Regions from separate parts of the Salirhabdus salicampi genome, predicted to be linked through region 1. Evidence: riboswitches for the same ligand, from Rfam matches in the RefSeq annotation. Region 1 holds a riboswitch; each other region holds the start of a gene.
The links. A riboswitch is a leader RNA that binds a small molecule or an ion and turns the genes downstream of it on or off. The one in region 1 is predicted to bind cyclic di-GMP.
Positions count from the first base shown of each region.

Region 2: another riboswitch for cyclic di-GMP. It lies ahead of NLW78_RS13205 (helix-turn-helix domain-containing protein); the one in region 1 lies ahead of NLW78_RS01075 (aspartyl-phosphate phosphatase Spo0E family protein).
Region 3: another riboswitch for cyclic di-GMP. It lies ahead of NLW78_RS13680 (response regulator); the one in region 1 lies ahead of NLW78_RS01075 (aspartyl-phosphate phosphatase Spo0E family protein).

Region 1 covers NZ_JANBWE010000001.1:204,620-210,469, reverse strand. Annotated here, with positions in the region: gene NLW78_RS01100 (CBO0543 family protein) at 1-297, opposite strand, end outside; gene NLW78_RS01095 (STAS domain-containing protein) at 401-1,156, opposite strand; gene NLW78_RS01090 (CBO0543 family protein) at 1,348-1,953, shown strand; partial or broken gene NLW78_RS01085 (LD-carboxypeptidase) at 2,124-2,503, opposite strand; gene NLW78_RS01080 (hypothetical protein) at 2,571-3,371, opposite strand; gene NLW78_RS01075 (aspartyl-phosphate phosphatase Spo0E family protein) at 3,563-3,718, opposite strand; cyclic di-GMP riboswitch class I at 3,811-3,894, opposite strand; gene NLW78_RS01070 (histidine phosphatase family protein) at 4,020-4,574, opposite strand; gene NLW78_RS01065 (hypothetical protein) at 4,920-5,162, opposite strand; gene NLW78_RS01060 (glycine/sarcosine/betaine reductase selenoprotein B family protein) at 5,232-5,729, opposite strand; gene NLW78_RS01055 (hypothetical protein) at 5,713-5,850, opposite strand, start outside.
Region 2 covers NZ_JANBWE010000004.1:250,233-256,082, reverse strand. Annotated here, with positions in the region: gene ytkD (RNA deprotection pyrophosphohydrolase) at 1-255, opposite strand, end outside; gene NLW78_RS13225 (hypothetical protein) at 284-820, opposite strand; gene NLW78_RS13220 (hydrolase) at 940-1,254, opposite strand; gene NLW78_RS13215 (IucA/IucC family C-terminal-domain containing protein) at 1,333-2,091, opposite strand; gene NLW78_RS13210 (ABC transporter ATP-binding protein) at 2,097-2,921, opposite strand; cyclic di-GMP riboswitch class I at 3,234-3,317, shown strand; gene NLW78_RS13205 (helix-turn-helix domain-containing protein) at 3,370-4,095, shown strand; gene NLW78_RS13200 (CapA family protein) at 4,325-5,440, shown strand; gene NLW78_RS13195 (YfhD family protein) at 5,511-5,651, shown strand; gene NLW78_RS13190 (response regulator) at 5,669-5,850, opposite strand, start outside.
Region 3 covers NZ_JANBWE010000005.1:71,879-77,728, reverse strand. Annotated here, with positions in the region: gene NLW78_RS13680 (response regulator) at 1-1,801, opposite strand, end outside; cyclic di-GMP riboswitch class I at 1,920-2,002, opposite strand; gene NLW78_RS13675 (M20 family metallo-hydrolase) at 2,207-3,463, opposite strand; partial or broken gene NLW78_RS13670 (ectoine synthase) at 3,611-3,831, shown strand; gene NLW78_RS13665 (metallophosphoesterase family protein) at 3,875-4,612, opposite strand; gene NLW78_RS13660 (phosphatidylglycerol lysyltransferase domain-containing protein) at 4,804-5,847, shown strand.

The DNA of each region.
Region 1 (5,850 bases):
AGCAGGTATCCACGGAAAAACCTCATAATAATACATCCACAATCCAAACTGAACACCTAAAAAATCTAAAAAAGAGGCAATAATAGTTGCAATAAAACCGACAAAGAGCAATCGATATCTTCGCTCACGACTATGCACTACGAACCACATTACCCAAGGAACCACTGACAATGCGACACTTCCCCACCAATGAGGGGTAAATAATATATGTTCTATCCACGTATTCAACTTTATATGGTTAGCTGTTTCGATAAGCTCATAAGAATGATTTATTTCTGTTTTTAGTTGAACATTCATCTCATTCAACTACCTTTTATTTTTAGCATGGGTGAAATGTCCTGAATTTATGCCAACTAATAAAAAGTGCGGCTTTACCTTTATCCGCACTTCATGATCAAGTTTACTTATTTTTAGATATAATATATTCTGTAGCCGCCTTTGTAGATGTGAAAAATTGTTCCTGATCAGAAAAACCGTGCAAATGTTTTGCTAGTTGAGGTTTAATGCCTACAATTAACGGATCGGCTCCCATAACTTTAAGTGCTTGAACCATCCGTTCTAATTGATAACGTATTTCCTCAGTCCATTCTGTTACACCATTTAAATCGATTGCAACATAATCTGCTTTGCGGCTTTTACATTCGTTTAAAATTTTGTAAATCACTTTGTCCAATCTTTTCTCATCTAGAGGTCCAATTAGGGGTACTGCCAGAGCATTTTCCCATATATGTAAAATGGGAACGGATAACTCACTGATTAATTGTTCTTTTCTCTCATCCTCTTGTGCTTTCGTCGTAATATCCATTAATAATACAACATAACCCTTTATTTCCCCTTCAACTTTAACAGGGTTAATAATGATATCGGCTATATACGTATCTTTAATATTTATTCTCGAACTATGTGTAGTTGTTAAGTTATCCATAATTGATTTTTGGTAGGCTGGTTTTCTATGAAAATGGCCCATATTTACTCCGATAAGATCCTCTACATGATCAATATTAAAAAGCGGGACTACATGTTCCATCAATTGAACCGCTGCTTCATTTAACCAGATCACATTGTATGCTTTATCAGCTAAAATGATATTTTCATTAATTGCGTTTAATACCGTAACTTCAGACATAAATTCCGGAAATTTCCCTAACGATTTCACAAATATCAGCCAACCTCTCACCGCTAAACTTTGTATCGATAAATTAATCTTCTTTCTATAATAAAACTTTATGAATGTAAAAGGAAGTATGTTCTAAAATTAAGTACGAAAAGAAAATGGATTAATACATATTTTATTAACATCCGTGAACATTAATTATAAGATGGATAATAAAGGAAGTAGGATATACGATGAGAATCCAAGAGTATATAAATTTAGGTTGGAATATTGAATCCTATATTTATGTAACAGTCATCCTATTCGGTATTGTTACGCTAATCTACTTTTTAAGGTTAAACTGGAAGTTGTATGGATTATTATTTCTATTGGCTACAATTATTGGGAACGTCTTATGTTACATCTTTGTGAAGCTTGGTTTTTATTCATACCCTTATGTTCTATTTCCAAAGATTCTCATTATGCCAGTAACAGCTGTTACATTTGCATTCCCCGCATTTGTACTTATCGGTGTTTATTTTAGTCCTGTTAAATGGGTTTGGAAAATACCGTTCTACTGGACACTCATACATATAGGGATGTTTTGTGAAACTTATGCTTTAAATAAGACGAGGATCATTGAATATAATTTCAAATGGGACTTTTGGGACTCCTATACGTGGTGGTGGATTTTCTTCTTATTATTCGAATGGATAGGAGGCTTAATCATACCGAGTCACTTACGTCGTCCAATCAACCTCCATCACTTACAGTATGGTAGGATTGGCTGGGCCATTATTCATTTCGTCCTCATCGTGACCATTTTTTTAGGCGGTTATTACGTGGGAACTATGCAGTAATCATTAGATGAACAAAAGAAGGGTGGACACTTATCCTTCTTTTGTCACTTCTTGTTTCTGCAAACTATTTTGAACGCCTCTTTTCAACGTATACACGCTGTTGACATTCTTATTTGTCCTCTTCAGTTCCCCCTCGATCAATACAATGATCAAGTTGGCAAAGCCGTAACTGTAGCTATCCCGGTATTTAACATTATTGATAACAGTAATGTGCTCGTATCCGAATATCCTAGCACCCACTTTTCTGTTAAATCCTCAAATGGTATATGCTCCAATATTTCAAAAAGTAGCTCTCCTCCCCTCGGAGGGATAATCATATCAATTTCATCATCTTTCATCATATTAAGAAACTCAATAGCCCTTTGTTTGGATGGTGCAGATTTCGCTTTTTCTTGCTGCCATACTGTGTCCCACAAACAACGTTATATCCTCTTTCACTGATTCGACTTAACGATGATCGAAACATTGCATGAAGTGAAACAGGGATTCCAGAAGAGGGGGCTGTAACACCAATCGTTCCGTTTTTCTTAAAACGAGGATACGTAATCATTTAATTTCCTCATATTCAACCTTTGGTTAATTTTACCACATATTAAAAATGACTACATAAATTGTAGTCATTTTTGCTTTGACATCACTTCACTCCAATTCCCACTTTCATCTTTCATCATTAAAACATATCTATCAGTCTTTTCTACAACATCAATATGATAATATACAATCTTCTTGTCTCGCTCATCTACATATTCAGGGGAATTGTCAATATAACTTAAATAGCGGTCTTTCTTATGTATTGTTGTCGTATAGATCGTTTCTTCCCCCCAATTCACCTTAAACACAATCGTTTTAGGCTTATGTGTACTAGACCAAACTCTGTTCACGACAAACATCATATCATCATTGAGTCTTCTTTTTATCGTACGTACTTTGTTTTCCGTTAACGGTTCCCCAGTATCTAAATACTGATCTAAAACATTATTTTTTGCGGTTCCGTAGTTTAAAGTAACCTTTAACTGTTTTGTTTCATCATGAAATGTAAATGTTTCTACGATAGCAAAATCTAAGTGATTTGGCCGGTTTAATTCGTCCTTTATTTCTTCTCTTACCGGCATTTGTTCTTTTTGTATTTCATGCACAATTATATGTGTATATAGGGGAATAACGAACAGAGAAATCAATCCTATTGATACAATATGGAAAACCTTTTTCATTTTCCAATTTCGGATAAACATAACGATACCAATGAAATATAACAATAGAAAACCATAACGTATTAGAGGTCGATCATCTAATTCATATGCAATATGATATAAAGTTGTATTTCCATTGAATAATTGAAACAGCTTCCCTTCTATATAAAGCCAACCCCCACATAATAATAACAGTGAATAAATAACAAACGATAGTTTCGTATTCAATGCTCTCTCCCCTTAAATAAAAATCCGAATTTTGTTACTAACACCTTATTTTATCATATAAAAAGAGCTCCTCAGCGCTGGGGAGCTCCTTAAAAACTAAATTAGTACCCTAAAAACAGTTTTTCATTCTTTAGACGTAAGTGCAAAGAAACCTACAATAACTCGCTCTTTTTAACCTTGATAAGAAATATCTATTTATGAAATTGCATGTATTGCTGAATTAATTGGTCCATTTCCTTTGAACATTGTAATACTTGTTCATTGTTAAGGCCCTTTTCATGAGCGCACTGGTTTAACTCTTTCCGTTTTTCCTCAATTTGCTGTAGAAGTGTGTTCCTCTCCGACATTTAACTCAAATACCTCCATTAGTCTAATAGGTAAAAACAAAAAAACAGGTATGCCGTAAGAAACTCGACACACCTGTTTTAGGAAATGTTTCTTCGGCGGCCCGGCTACCGTAGCGATTTGCTTTAGGCCCGTGGCTTTGCGTCCTTATCTTTCGATAAGTTTGCCTTTTTCGGTTAAAAAGAACTATTATTCTATAGTAAATTATACCTTCATTAACAAATAAATCAATAGTTTTTACCTAATAATTTCATTAAGAAAGATTAATGACTATGACTATTGACTCATTGGAGGGTGGTTTATTTAAATTGGAATATGTTCGACAGTTTTTAAAGATCTATCATGAAAAGATAGCTTGTAGATGTCAGGCATGTTTAGCTGTTTCCAAAATGAGTAGCCATACTTCTCATCAAAATAATTCATGATAAGCACCATAATATTTCCATGTGTACCAATTACAATATTTTCCCCTTTATACGTTTGTAAAATCCACATCATTGTTTTCACACCTCTTTGTTGAGCTACAACATTAGATTCTCCACCACTCCACGAAAAAGAGTAGTCACTCCATACCTTTTCACTAGCGTAGTCAAAATTGTCCACAGAAACTCCTGCTAATTTTCTCTCTCTTAAATCAGCTTCAATGATGACCTTTTGATTGAGTTGCTTAGCAACTCCTTCAACTGTTTGTATAGCCCGTTTGTATGGGCTTGAAATTACACAGTCAATCTCCTCTTGTTTCAACCGATTCGTAACCCTTTTTGTATCTTCCATCCCTCTATTGGATAATGGCCTTCTTAGTTCATCTGGTGTATAAATGGAATGGGCATGACGAACAAAAAATATAGTAGTACTCATAAAAAATCCCCTTTTTTTAAAAAACTTGTTTTAAATGTTCGTATATGTTATATTATTTAAATGCGATATATTGAATAAAGTAACTGGCATCCACTTATGTTTTTCGGAACTGCTTACTCACACTGGATCGGCTTCGGAGCCGTAAGGACGTAAGAGAGGTAGGGCTTACGTTGTTTAGGTTAAAACATCCAGGTGGAATATAACCGCGGCATAGATAATAAAAATTATAAATTTAAAACATTATTTTCAATATATTCAAAAAGCGAACGAGAAACAGCTCGTTCGCTTTTTCAATTTATAAGCTAATGCTACGTACCTCAACCTTAGTGATTCTCTAGCAGTTTTTTACTTCAGTCCTAACTTTTTTTTTATTGCATTTCCTTCTTTTCGGACCTTCGCCCACTTATACGGAAGTGTTCTAATTTCTCCACTGTTCTTTGCATCTTCCAAATGTTCCAATGCTTCTAAAATAATACTCCGTTGTAATTCCTTGTGAAAGGGAACGCCAAAATGATGTCCCATCATAAAAGGTACAAACACTGACCTTGGTGGTTTTATATATTCTGTCACATCTAATGCTACTGACATGGATACAGTAGGAATTCCTCTATTCTCTATAGCGCGCTGAACTAGCGCGATCGACTGATGGCATATAGGTCATGCGGGAGACAACAGAGCAATATCTGCATGATCCTTCACTACAGCATCAGCAATATTTTCAGCCAATGTTTCTTCTAAAAGAGTTGGGTCCATATTGTAGCCGATAAATGAGAAGAAATGGTCGGTTAATCCCCCAATTACACCTTCATCCGCTAATTCTTGTAATCTCTTAATGGGAAAAATTACGTTAATATCTTCATTGGCTCCAAACGTAGGATATTTTAATTGATGAATTTCTAAATCTTCTTGTTTTAAATGAGAAGGCACTTTTCGATATGTATAGTCTCCAACTGGATGTACTGTATCGAAGGGCATCGTACCTTTAGGTTGTACCCCTGCTGTGCTGACAAATGTTAAACGAGACTCTGAAATCGGCTTCGTTATATTTGCTAATGGTACGTAACTATCCTTTGTAATCATAGAACCTGGATACCTTTCGTTAACAGTATTCCATAGTCCTGAACGTAGTTGTTTTGATTTAAAGGTTTCCGTCATGCTTCCATTCCCCCGATCGTTTCACAAAATAAAAATGCAAATGAAAATATAAATGAGCTAAAGTAGAGTCGTCCTTTTTATCCATTGTTTCCAATATAAATTCTCTATCTGTTTCAGGTAA
Region 2 (5,850 bases), on a different contig from region 1:
CTGGCCAATATATGTAATTTCTTCTACTCTTCCGCCTGTTTCTTCCATCACTTCACGGATGGCCGCTTCTTTCGGAGTCTCCCCCACTTCAACTTTTCCCCCGGGGAACTCAAGCCCACGGTCCTTATGCTTAGTGAGTAACCATTGATTTTCATAACGGGTAATGACCCAAACATGCTTAGGATCATTGGAAAAGGGATTTTTTTCAAAAGAAAGGGTTACTTCATTTTGATAATAGTCTCTAAACTTAATCATTACATCTTCACTATCCTTTAAGTCCATTTCAATCGTATTGTACATCCTCGATTATCCATCCGTGTTGTTCATCCAATATAAAGTACAGTGTAATTTTATAATTGCCGTATAATTCTGTCTTGTTATATTGAGTAATTTTCACCTGTTCTCCTTCAATCTCCTGTTCATAAGGTTGATTCTCAACAAACCACGGAGGAGTTTCAGTCGGTATAATATATAATTGATTGTCATGCTCTTTATAATATAAATCCACTATTCGTTTTGCAAGGGATAAGGATGACACATCACGAAAATCTCCTACCAATTCACGTTTCGAGTGAAAATGTATGACTCTGTATTGCTCGTCCGTTTCTTGTACAAGTTTATCCATAAATGTACGAGTAAGAGACACAACGTCCTCATGAGTGAGCTTCTCCACTTCCGGCCGCTGTACTGTTGTTGGATGACTTTTTACATGATTGGAGTAGTTTATGGATAAATTTATTTCATGGTTTAGCATCGGATGGGGATTTGTCATAATAAGCAATATGATAAAGGGTAGTGAACGCGCTGTGAGGAAACCCATATGTTGTTCCTCCTTCAGATCGGGATACTCTATATATATAACTTTCATATAGAAAACTTTCGCATTTTTTCCGATCTTTCCCCCACAAAGTTTGTAAGCCCCAAATAAGAGGCTTACGGCTAAATATTTTTTAAGATTTCCATGGACTTAATATGATTTCTTGTCTGTTCATCCCCTAATTCATATAACATACGGAATATTTGAATCATTGCCTCATCATAATTGTCATTTGATTCATCATGATGATACTGTTTAATCGGAATATGAGCACGGATAAAAGCATCACCATCTGCAGAATACATGTTATCAAATAAATCACGAAGCTTAATTACTTCTTCGGGTGTAGCATAAATGACATAGTCATTGTTATCTCCAGCTTTTAATCTCGATATTTCCATTGATCCAATATCTACATAGAATTTTTCTTTTTCCATCGTCAACCCTCCTGTGCTTATTGTTTGTTGAATTGTTAAAAGTATGAATGGGAGAAAAAATCGATACAAAAAAATCCCCTATCGACATTGATGGGGACAAATTTTACAGTATGAGCTTGTCTCATTTAATAAATAAGTTAAACAACACGTTTTACGAACACGTGCTTCAGTAGGCAACTTACGTTGATAAAATACATGCCGAATTGGGTTTTCTCTTTCGCCGAACACTTTTCCATCGAACTCTTGAACAATCGTATGAAAATCATTGTACAGGATGGCTACTTGTTGCTCGTTCTGAACAATTTTATTCGCGTATCTCTCATAAAACCAATAGAAATAAACAGCTACATTTTCCCACAACACCTGTATCGGTGTTTTGGAAATACGGTGAATATGTTCAATCACGACTGACAAGTGATCACGGAAAATGGTTGTACAATTTTCTTTTAGCCAAACAAATCGGTCCCCTTCTTGGAATGGGGAAACTGTCTTGTCTATAAACCGAATAGTAGGTAGCCATTGTTTATGATTATCCATACGTAGCAAAACAATATTATCAAAGGTTAGCTTTGGTGACTTATTAAATATTGATATGGGAGCTAAAGAAGCCGTAACAATTAAATAAGCGTAACGTTTCATAAAGGTGGAAGCTGTAGCAATGATGGAGTCAGATTGTAAATAGTCCATCATCTGATATAAATGGTGTTCTAACCTTCCCCGGATGTGAATATCCACACCGGGAATCACTTCCACTGGTTGTATCGTATATTCCTTACTCGTATAAAAGCGAAAATGCTCTGATAATAACTGCTCTTCTAGTTCAGTTAGTTGGTCCATGTTTGTCACCCATTTTGTGCGTTTGATACGGTTTCAGCTAGTAAGCAACGTCCTCTTCCATGTGGTATACACATTGGTGTTCCAAAAATCGGATCATACGTAACATCACATCGCATGTCAAAAACATTTTGCACAAGTTCACATGAAATAATTTCTTCTGGTTTCCCTTGGGCATATACCTTTTTATCACGTAGTGCTATAATGTGATCGGCATAACGACATGCTAAGTTTAAATCATGTAATACCATAATGATCGTTCGGTTATCTTTTTCATTTAATTCAAATAGTAAATCTAAAATATCAATTTGATGAGTCATATCTAAATACGTAGTAGGCTCATCAAGTAAAATAATATCTGTTTCTTGGGCTAATGTCATAGCAATCCACGCTCTTTGTCTTTGCCCACCCGATAATGAATCAACAAGACGGTCTTTTAAGTCAAGGAGATTTGTCGATTGCAGTGCTCTTTCAACTGCACTTTCATCTTCTTCCGTCCACTTCTTTAACCACGTTTGATATGGATAGCGGCCTAATTTCACTAATTGGTGTACCGTTAAACCTTCTGGGGTAACAGGACTTTGGGGAAGTACTGCCATCTTTTTCGCTACTTCCTTCGTTTTCATCCGCGCAATATCATTTCCATTTAACACGACTTCACCATTAACAGGCTGTAATAAACGTGCTAAAGAACGTAGCAGAGTTGATTTTCCACAACCGTTACTACCAATTAGTACGGAAACCTTCCCCTTAGGGATTGTTATATTTAAAGAATCTATAATAATGTCATCTTGATATCCTAACGTTAGATCTTTCGTTGTAAGTGATTCCATATTAGAATCTCTCCTTATGATGCCCCTTCAATTGGAAGGGAGTAATCCTTCACCTATACATATGAGAATCATTCTCACTATATACTCTAATTGAAAATCATTTTCGATTCAAGGCTTTTTTATTAATATTTTATGAATCTTATACGTGTCCTATTGCTAAACATTCAAACCGGGCCTATCTATCCCGCTACACAGCCCAATCAATATTGGCTCAATATCCCAAATTAGTATATAAAAAATGGTTGATGAACCAAACTGAATCTGCTATGATTACTTAACATTAAACGGTCCTTTTCCTACGACACTCAAATAAAATGACAAGGGCAAAGCTGCAGAAATGTGGTGACGCAAAACTATAGGGGCTAAAGCTTTTCGCTATGCCAGCCAGTTACCGTTTGAAACACAACTGAAAACGGTTGTGTTTTTTATTGGAAAGGAGACAAGCAATATGAAAAGAAGTAAAGGTAAACCAAAGAAATATATGCATTTAAAACCTACATGGGTCTCTTTATATGAAGCTGGGAACAGTATATCATCAATTGCTAAGCAATATAATGTCCAAATTGAGACCGTTTCAAAATATATATCTGACGAGGTTACTTTCGTGTCTAAATCTCCATACCGCCAATTGATTCCAAAATGGGTAGAAGAACGAAAACAAGGGAACAGTTTTGCGGAAATCGCAAGAAGATACAATGTAAGTGAATATGCTGTTAAATCAAACGTGAAGAAGTATATGAAAATAGATATACAAGATATTACTCCTACTTGGAGACGTTTATCTAAAAAAGGTTACAGCATTAAGCGAATTGCTAACGCGTATAATGTTCACTCTAGTGTCGTGAGGAAGGCATTAGGCATTGAATTAAATGTTAGTTCTAACAGTTTAAAATTGTACGCTCCATATATTGAACAATGGGTAAATTTATATAATGAGGGTTGCTCTTACGATTATATCGCGAAAAAGTATGATGTGAGTCCAAATACTGTTTACATGAACATAAGAGAGAGAGTAAAAGCTAGACGTAAATTAACATCTAGTCATGACATAAATCAATGGGTAGAAACGTGGAAAGAACTTAAAGATAAAGGCTTATCAGTTAAAACAATTGCAGAAATGTATGACGTATCACCGGGAACAATCTATCGTCGTTTGAAAAAACATACTGATTAGTAGAAGAACTCGATATTATATATCGGGTTCTTTTTTATTGTAAATATTATATTACCGTAATGATTCCTTCTGAAGATGTTGTAAGAACTATTCATCAACCGTTATAGTTTTAGCAATAATCCAAGTAAATTGTTGCCACATGTCTCTATTAAAAATGTGAAATCTATCTTCTATTCCTTTCTACTTCATCATATGTATGAGTGTGATTATGATTAGAAAGGAGGATAATATGAAAACATATTTAGCACCCATATCTATCGTTATCATGATTGGGCTTGCCTCTCTTTTCTTCACGGCCCCATCCAACTCTAAAACTCCTTATTATGTTACTTTCAATTCTGAATTCGAAGCGAACATAGAAAAAAAAGACCTCCCTGCACGTTCATTTATCTATGCCGAAAAAGAACCAATATCGATTATATTTGCAGGTGATACTTTATTTGATTGGTCAGTAAAAACCGCTATTCAAACATATGGACCAGATTACCCCTTTAAACATATTAAAGACAAAGTACAAGAAGCTGATTTAGCTGTTTTGAATTTAGAAACCGCTGTGACAACACGCGGGGAAAAAGACACCGTTCAACTTTATAATTTTCGTTCAGATCCAATCGCATTAAAAGGGGTAAAAAATGCTGGATTTGATATAGTTAGCTTAGCTAACAATCATGCACTTGATTATCAAGAAGTAGGATTTTACGATACGATACATTATTTAGAAGAACATGACCTCTCCTATTTTGGTGCTGGGGAGTCAAAAGCGGAAGCCTATGAAGCATTATCTATAGAACATAAAGGGAGAACAATCAAATTTTTAGGTTTTTCACGATTTTTGCCATCTGTTCACTGGTATGAAGCAAAAGATCGACCTGTTATTGCAAGTGCGTATCAACCTGACTTAGTTCTACAAGCCATTGAGCGAGAATCAGCTACTGCCGATATAGTGCTAGTGTATATGCATTGGGGTGTTGAAGGAAACAATCAGCCTGAACAGTGGCAAAGAGTGTATGCGAAAAATATGATTGATGCAGGCGCAAACGCGATTATTGGTGCACATCCTCACGTTTTACAAGGATTTGAATTCTACGAGGGAAAGCCCATTGCCTATTCATTAGGTAACTTCTTATTTCCCGATTATGTCAGCGGTAAAACGGCACAAACCGGGTTGCTAACTCTAACTATTGATAAACATGATCAACTACGTATGTCTTTTGATCCCCATGTTATTCAAAACAACCAAATCGCACCATTATCAAAGGAAAAACAAAGGGATATCCTTCAATACTTAAAAAATATATCCTACGATGTCACTATGGAGGACACGAATATTTTACCTGGAAGATAAAAATGTTTTTTTAAAAATCGGTGGATATGTCCAGGACCTTAAGGCAACATAAAAAAAAGGAGGTCTTACAGTGGGTAGAGCGCATCACCAAAAAACACGTGACCGGAATAAACAAAACCTTCCTCAAACCCCCGGGCGGGAAAAAAAATCCTATCAAGCTGAATATTTATATGAATTTGGAGAAGATAAAACCGAGAAAAAGAACAGATGACATGTCATCTGTTCTTTTTAATTAGGAGGTATCGGAACAAGTTGCTTTTGCATCGCATAAAGTACGACTTGAGATCGACTTTTTACATTTAATTTTTTAAAAATCTTACTGACATGTATTTTTACCGTCTTTTCACTAATAAATAACCGTTTGCCTATTTCTTTATTACTTAAACCTTTTACTAAACATGTTAAAACTT
Region 3 (5,850 bases), on a different contig from region 1:
AATCAAGGATATCATTAATGAGATTTAATAAGTCTGCACCAGATGAATAGATTGTTTTGACAAATTCTACTTGTTTGTCTGTGAAGTTTCCTTCTTTGTTTTCAGAAAGAAGCTTCGCTAAAATTAATAAACTATTTAACGGAGTTCGTAGCTCGTGAGACATGTTTGCTAAAAACTCTGATTTATATTTAGATATAAGCTCAAGTTGTTTCGCTTTCTCTTCAGCATCTACTTTAGCTTTTTCAGCTTCTTGACTTTTTTGCTCAAACTTTTGATTTTGTTCTGCTAGTTGTTGGGCTTTTTCTTCTAACTCTGTGTTATTATGCTCCAACTCCTCCTGTTGCTGTTGAAGGACACGCTCAGATTCTTTTAAAGCCTTTGTCTGCTGCTCAAGTTCGGCATTAATTTGCTCTAATTCTTTTTGTTGAACTTCTAATTCTTCTGCTTGTGTTTGAAGCTCTTCTGTTAAAACTTGCGACTCTTCTAACAACTCTTCGGTGCGCATTTGCCCTTTAATATTTTCAATCACAATACCAATACTATCTGTTAATTGTTCTAATAATTCTTTCTCAATCTCTTTAAATTGATGGAATGAAGCAACTTCTAGTACACCTAGCACTTTCCCTTTGAAAATAAGTGGTAGTACGATGATATTTAATGGCGTAGCTTCTCCTACTCCTGAATTAATTTTAATGTAGTCATCAGGGACATCGGTAAGAAGTATCGTTTCTTTTTCATACGCAGCTTGACCGACTAAGCCCTCACCAAAGGAGAATCGATCTGATAAATGTTTTCGTTCTTTATATGCGTAACTACCCACTAGCCTTAAATCAGGTGCGTCATCTTCATCACTATCTTCTGTAATGTATAAGACCCCTAAATTCCCTCTGACTAGCGGGGTGACTTTTGACACAAATGTTTTCGCCAGTGATTGCAAGTCCGGATTCCCTTGCAATTCAACTGTTATTTCGGCAATGTTAGATTTCAGCCATGCTTGCTCTTCATTCAAAACTGCTGTTTCACGTTCCCGGTCTGTTTTCTCTTGTAACCAGTCAATCATACGATTGAAAGCATCTGCTAACTTACCAAATTCATCCTTTGATTTAACGCTTAATCGTTTGGTCAGGTCGAGTTTTCCAGATGTAAATCCTTCAATTCCATTTAATAGCAGATTTAAGTTTTTAGTAATATTGCGAATGATTATAATGGCAATCACAAGACCGGCACCGATTACTAGCGTAGATAAAATAATGATAATTTTTCTTGTATTTTCAAATAACGCTTGAGATTCTTCTGTAATCTCTTCCATATCTTGTTCATAGACGTTTGTAAGTTGAGTGATGTTATCAAGTAGTTCTGTTTGAATGCGGACACTTTCTTCATTAAAAAATGGTCGATTCACTCTGCTATCTGATGCAAGATAAAGATCAACTAGGTTATTATAGTTCTGGTATTCCACCTTTAATTTCCTAAAGGTAGAAATGGCCTCCCTTTGGACAATGACATTTTCCAGCGATGCAATTGTAACTTCTATATCTGAACGCTTTTCATCCACTGCATTCAAAAATTTAAAAGTCTCAGATTCATTTTCAAATGATTCAGCCTCTCTTACTAATTTAACGTAAGAACTGAAATCATTTCCCAATCGATTCAGTAGAACAATTTTTTGATAATCTTTCTCAACAACTGTTTCAATATTATGATTAAATTTTTCTAATAGCACCACTGCTGTAGTTGCTAGCACAACTAATAGAAACATTACAGATGCTGAACCAATAATCAGCCTGCGTTTAACCGACATCTCCTAACGCCCCGTTTCTAAATATATTCATAAAAAACAATGATAGACAAAGCTCAGAACGTTAATGAAAATATGAAAAGAGAAGTAATGCCCGCAAAGGGAGTCACTTCTCTTTCCCTACGGTAACCCAGCCATCTTAGCTTCCGCTTTAGACCTGAGGCTTTGCGTCCTCATCTTTCGACAAGTTTGCCTTTATCGTACCATTATTTTATTTCTTTCTATATTTTATATATTTCTAGTACATATTCACTATTTTTATTTTAACATATTTTTCATTCTAGGATGATGGTAATTATTATAGAATGAAATAAAATTCCATTTTAAAATAGATGTAGGTCACCATGACTTGAAACCATTTATATAGAAAAACGCCGTACCTATTCTAGGCACAGCGTATATGAATCATTAGTAGTTTTCTATGAAGTGTTTTAAAACATGGATCGTCTGAACACAATCGTTCAAGGAAGACCATTCTGCCGGGTTATGACTAATACCATCTTTACTTTGCACAAACAACATGGCAGATGGAATTTTTCTCCCAACGACCATTGCATCATGACCTGCTCCACTCGGTAAATAGAAAGGTTCTATGCCATTTGCCACAATCGATGCATCTAACTTTTGTTGTAGATCCTTTCGTATTAACAACGGATCAACTCGTACGGTTTCATTCCATGCAACGTTTATGCCGTACTTCTTGGCAACACTTTGTGCTGCATCGGTTATTAACCCAACAAGTTGATCACGTGTATTCTCATGGATATCACGAATATCAACCGTTAAGTCCACTTCACCTGGAATTACATTTACCCCATTTGGTTTGACGTTCAATTTTCCAACAGTTGCTACTGCCGTTGAACTAACTCGTGGAGGTAGATTATGAATCTCACTTACAAACTTTCCGGCAGCAACGAGGGCGTCACATCTTTCATCCATGGGGGTATTTCCAGCATGACCTGCTTGTCCTTTAAAGTTCATAGATAACCAACAAGGTCCAGCAATACCTGTTACGATACCAACAGGGAGTTGCTCTTTTTCCAAGCGTTTCCCTTGTTCAATGTGAACTTCTATAAAAGCTTCTATCTTCGTTAGATCCCGTTCGGATTGAAAGAATTCTTCTTCTGTTAAGCCAATTTCATCTAGAACCTCAGAGAAAGATTTCCCCTCTGTATCTGTTAACTTTGTTATCGTTTCTTTATCATTTTGCCCAGTAAAGGCCTGACTTCCTAACAACCCACCATTGAAGCGTGCCCCTTCCTCATCTGTAAAAATCACAACTTCAACCGTGCGTTCTGGTGTATAGCCAGTTTCTTTCCACGCTTCAACTACTTCTAATGCTGCTAATACACCTAACGGCCCATCAAAATGCCCTCCATTTGGAACGCTATCTACGTGTGAACCAGACATCAGGAGAGGTAGTGACTGATTTTTTCCTTCTAATCTACCAAAAACATTGCCCGCACCATCAGTCGTTACGGCTAACCCCGCTTCTTTCATCCAATCTATTACTTTATTTTTCGCTTCAGCTTCTTTAGCAGAAAATCCTACACGATAAGACCCACCGTACTCTGTTTTACCGATTAAGGATAACTCATTCAGACGGGAAGCCACTCTATTACCGGATACACCTGAATGATTTAATGTGTAATCGAAATCAGCCATTAAATTATGATATAAATCGTCTTTTTTATGTAACACGAATTGAAGTCTCCTTTACTTACCGTATTTATTCAAAGGTATTTCAAACTATTATAAGGTAAAGAACCAGAATTTTCTATAAATTGAGCATGATTTTTATTTAGGAGAGAGCTTTGGTATCAAAGCCACCATGAAGATGTTTTATTGTATAAAAGGGGAAGGTGAAGTCGAGACATTGTCAGTGGTAAGGTGCTTTTTGTGATTTCAGCAGGTAAAATATATGCCCTAGATAAACATGATATGCGCATGGTTTGCGCATTCAATCCACCTTTGACCGGGAAAGAGGTTCACGACGAAACGGTGTGTATCCCTTAGTTGAAGACGATGAATAGTCTGACGACCTCTTCCACGGAGTTTGAAAGAGGTTGTCTTTTGCTATATATATCGCAAATGTTGGTTTCCGTAAAAAACTTCTAAAATAAATTCCTTCCCAGGAACATTTAAGCGCTCGTATGAGAGTAAAAAGTCTTTATTGTCATATGGTACTTCTCGAAACGATATATTTATATTCCCAAATGCTCCTAATTCAACAACTCCGTATGGTGCTAACGGCTTATGATTACATCCTAATGAGCTTGGATTTACATACAGCCGTTCTTTCGATTTAAAATGATGAACAACGTGATGGTGGCCAAAACAAACGATGTCCGCGGTTGACTCCCGGTACAACTCATCTAATTTATTTACTGAAGGGGTTTGATCGACGGGTAAAAAATCACCCCGTTCATTTACATGGTAATGGGTAAAATAAAACGTTTTCCCATTATGATTTGCGTATAACTTTTGCGAAAGACCAGATAGCATCGGTAGGTAAGCAGGATCTAACCGGGAAGCAATCCATTTATGGTGTTCTTTTTCTTCTCCCTTACTTCCAGGTTCCTTACCCGCAAAAATATTTAAAATTGCTTGATCATGGTTACCAGCCACAAAGGAAATGTTCTTTTGTACGGACAATAATGAGAGAACTTCATTTGTTTCATGACCAATTCCAATTAAATCACCTAAACAATAAATATGAACTATATCTTCATCCTTATTAATGTCATGTAAGACCGCTTTTAACGCATTATAATTACCGTGAATATCCGTAATAATTGCAACTTTTTCCGCCATGTTGAATCCCCTTAACTCTTTTTTGTACCCTTTAATTACATTTCCCATTTCTATTTAATTTAAAAGAGAAGATTATCTCTTTCTTATTGATTTTATAGTAATTATTATCCGATAAAAAAGTCCCTTTTCCTTTGGAACTATATTGTGCTATCTTTATAAAGGTGATATTTGAGGAGGAGACTACATCGACCATGATTAGACTATGGAATAACAAGGAGTTATCCCCTGTTAACGACAAGGATATCCAATCACTGAAATCATTCCTAAAGAAATACGGCGGAAACCATGTATCACATCTTAGTTTTCTTAAAGATAAAGAGTTTTTTTGGGATCCACAACGAAAAGTACTCATTCTATATAAACGCATTGGAAAAAAACTTTTTGTATTAGGAGACCCCCTAGGTGACCCGCTCTTCTTTTATGAAGGTATTAAACAGTTTATAACATATAGTCAAAAAAATGGGTGTAACGTATTCTTCTACCAAGTAAGCCAGCAGTTTATACCACATTACCTTGAAACTGGTTATCGTGTTATAAAAATTGGGGAAGAAGCAATCGTGAATCTTCATCATTTTTCTTTACGTGGGAAAAGTAAAGGAAATTTGCGTACAGCATTAAATAAGTTAAATCGAAGTGGGTATTCCTTTCAAATTATGGAACCACCCTATTCAGAAAAAACGATCGCCCAATTAAGGAGCATATCGCAACAATGGTTAGGAAGCAGGCAAGAAAAGAGCTTTTCAGTAGCGTTCTTTTCAGAGGATTATATTTCACATTTTCCATTAGGGATTATAACCGACCCAAATGGTGATATCGTGGCTTTCGCTACTTTAGCTACAAATTATCGTAAAAAGATAAGCATAGATTTAATGCGTAAAACCCCTCACAGTCCAAATGGAACGATGGAGGCATTATTCGTTCATATCTTTAAATGGGCAAAAGAAAAAGACTTTGAACAGTGCAGTTTAGGAATGGCTCCACTTACAAACGTGGGTACAGACGCAAACGCAAGTTATTATGAGAAGTTATTACACTTCATTTATGAAAAGAGTAATAAACGATATAACTTTAAAGGACTAAAACGTTTCAAGGACAAGTTTGCATGTACGTGGGAGCCAAAATATATAGCATATCACTCGAGTTTCTTACCATTAACGTTCATACAATTATTAACACTTATCCATCAACAACCTAACGAAGGTCATTATGATGAAATGATAGAAGAAACTGTATAAAGC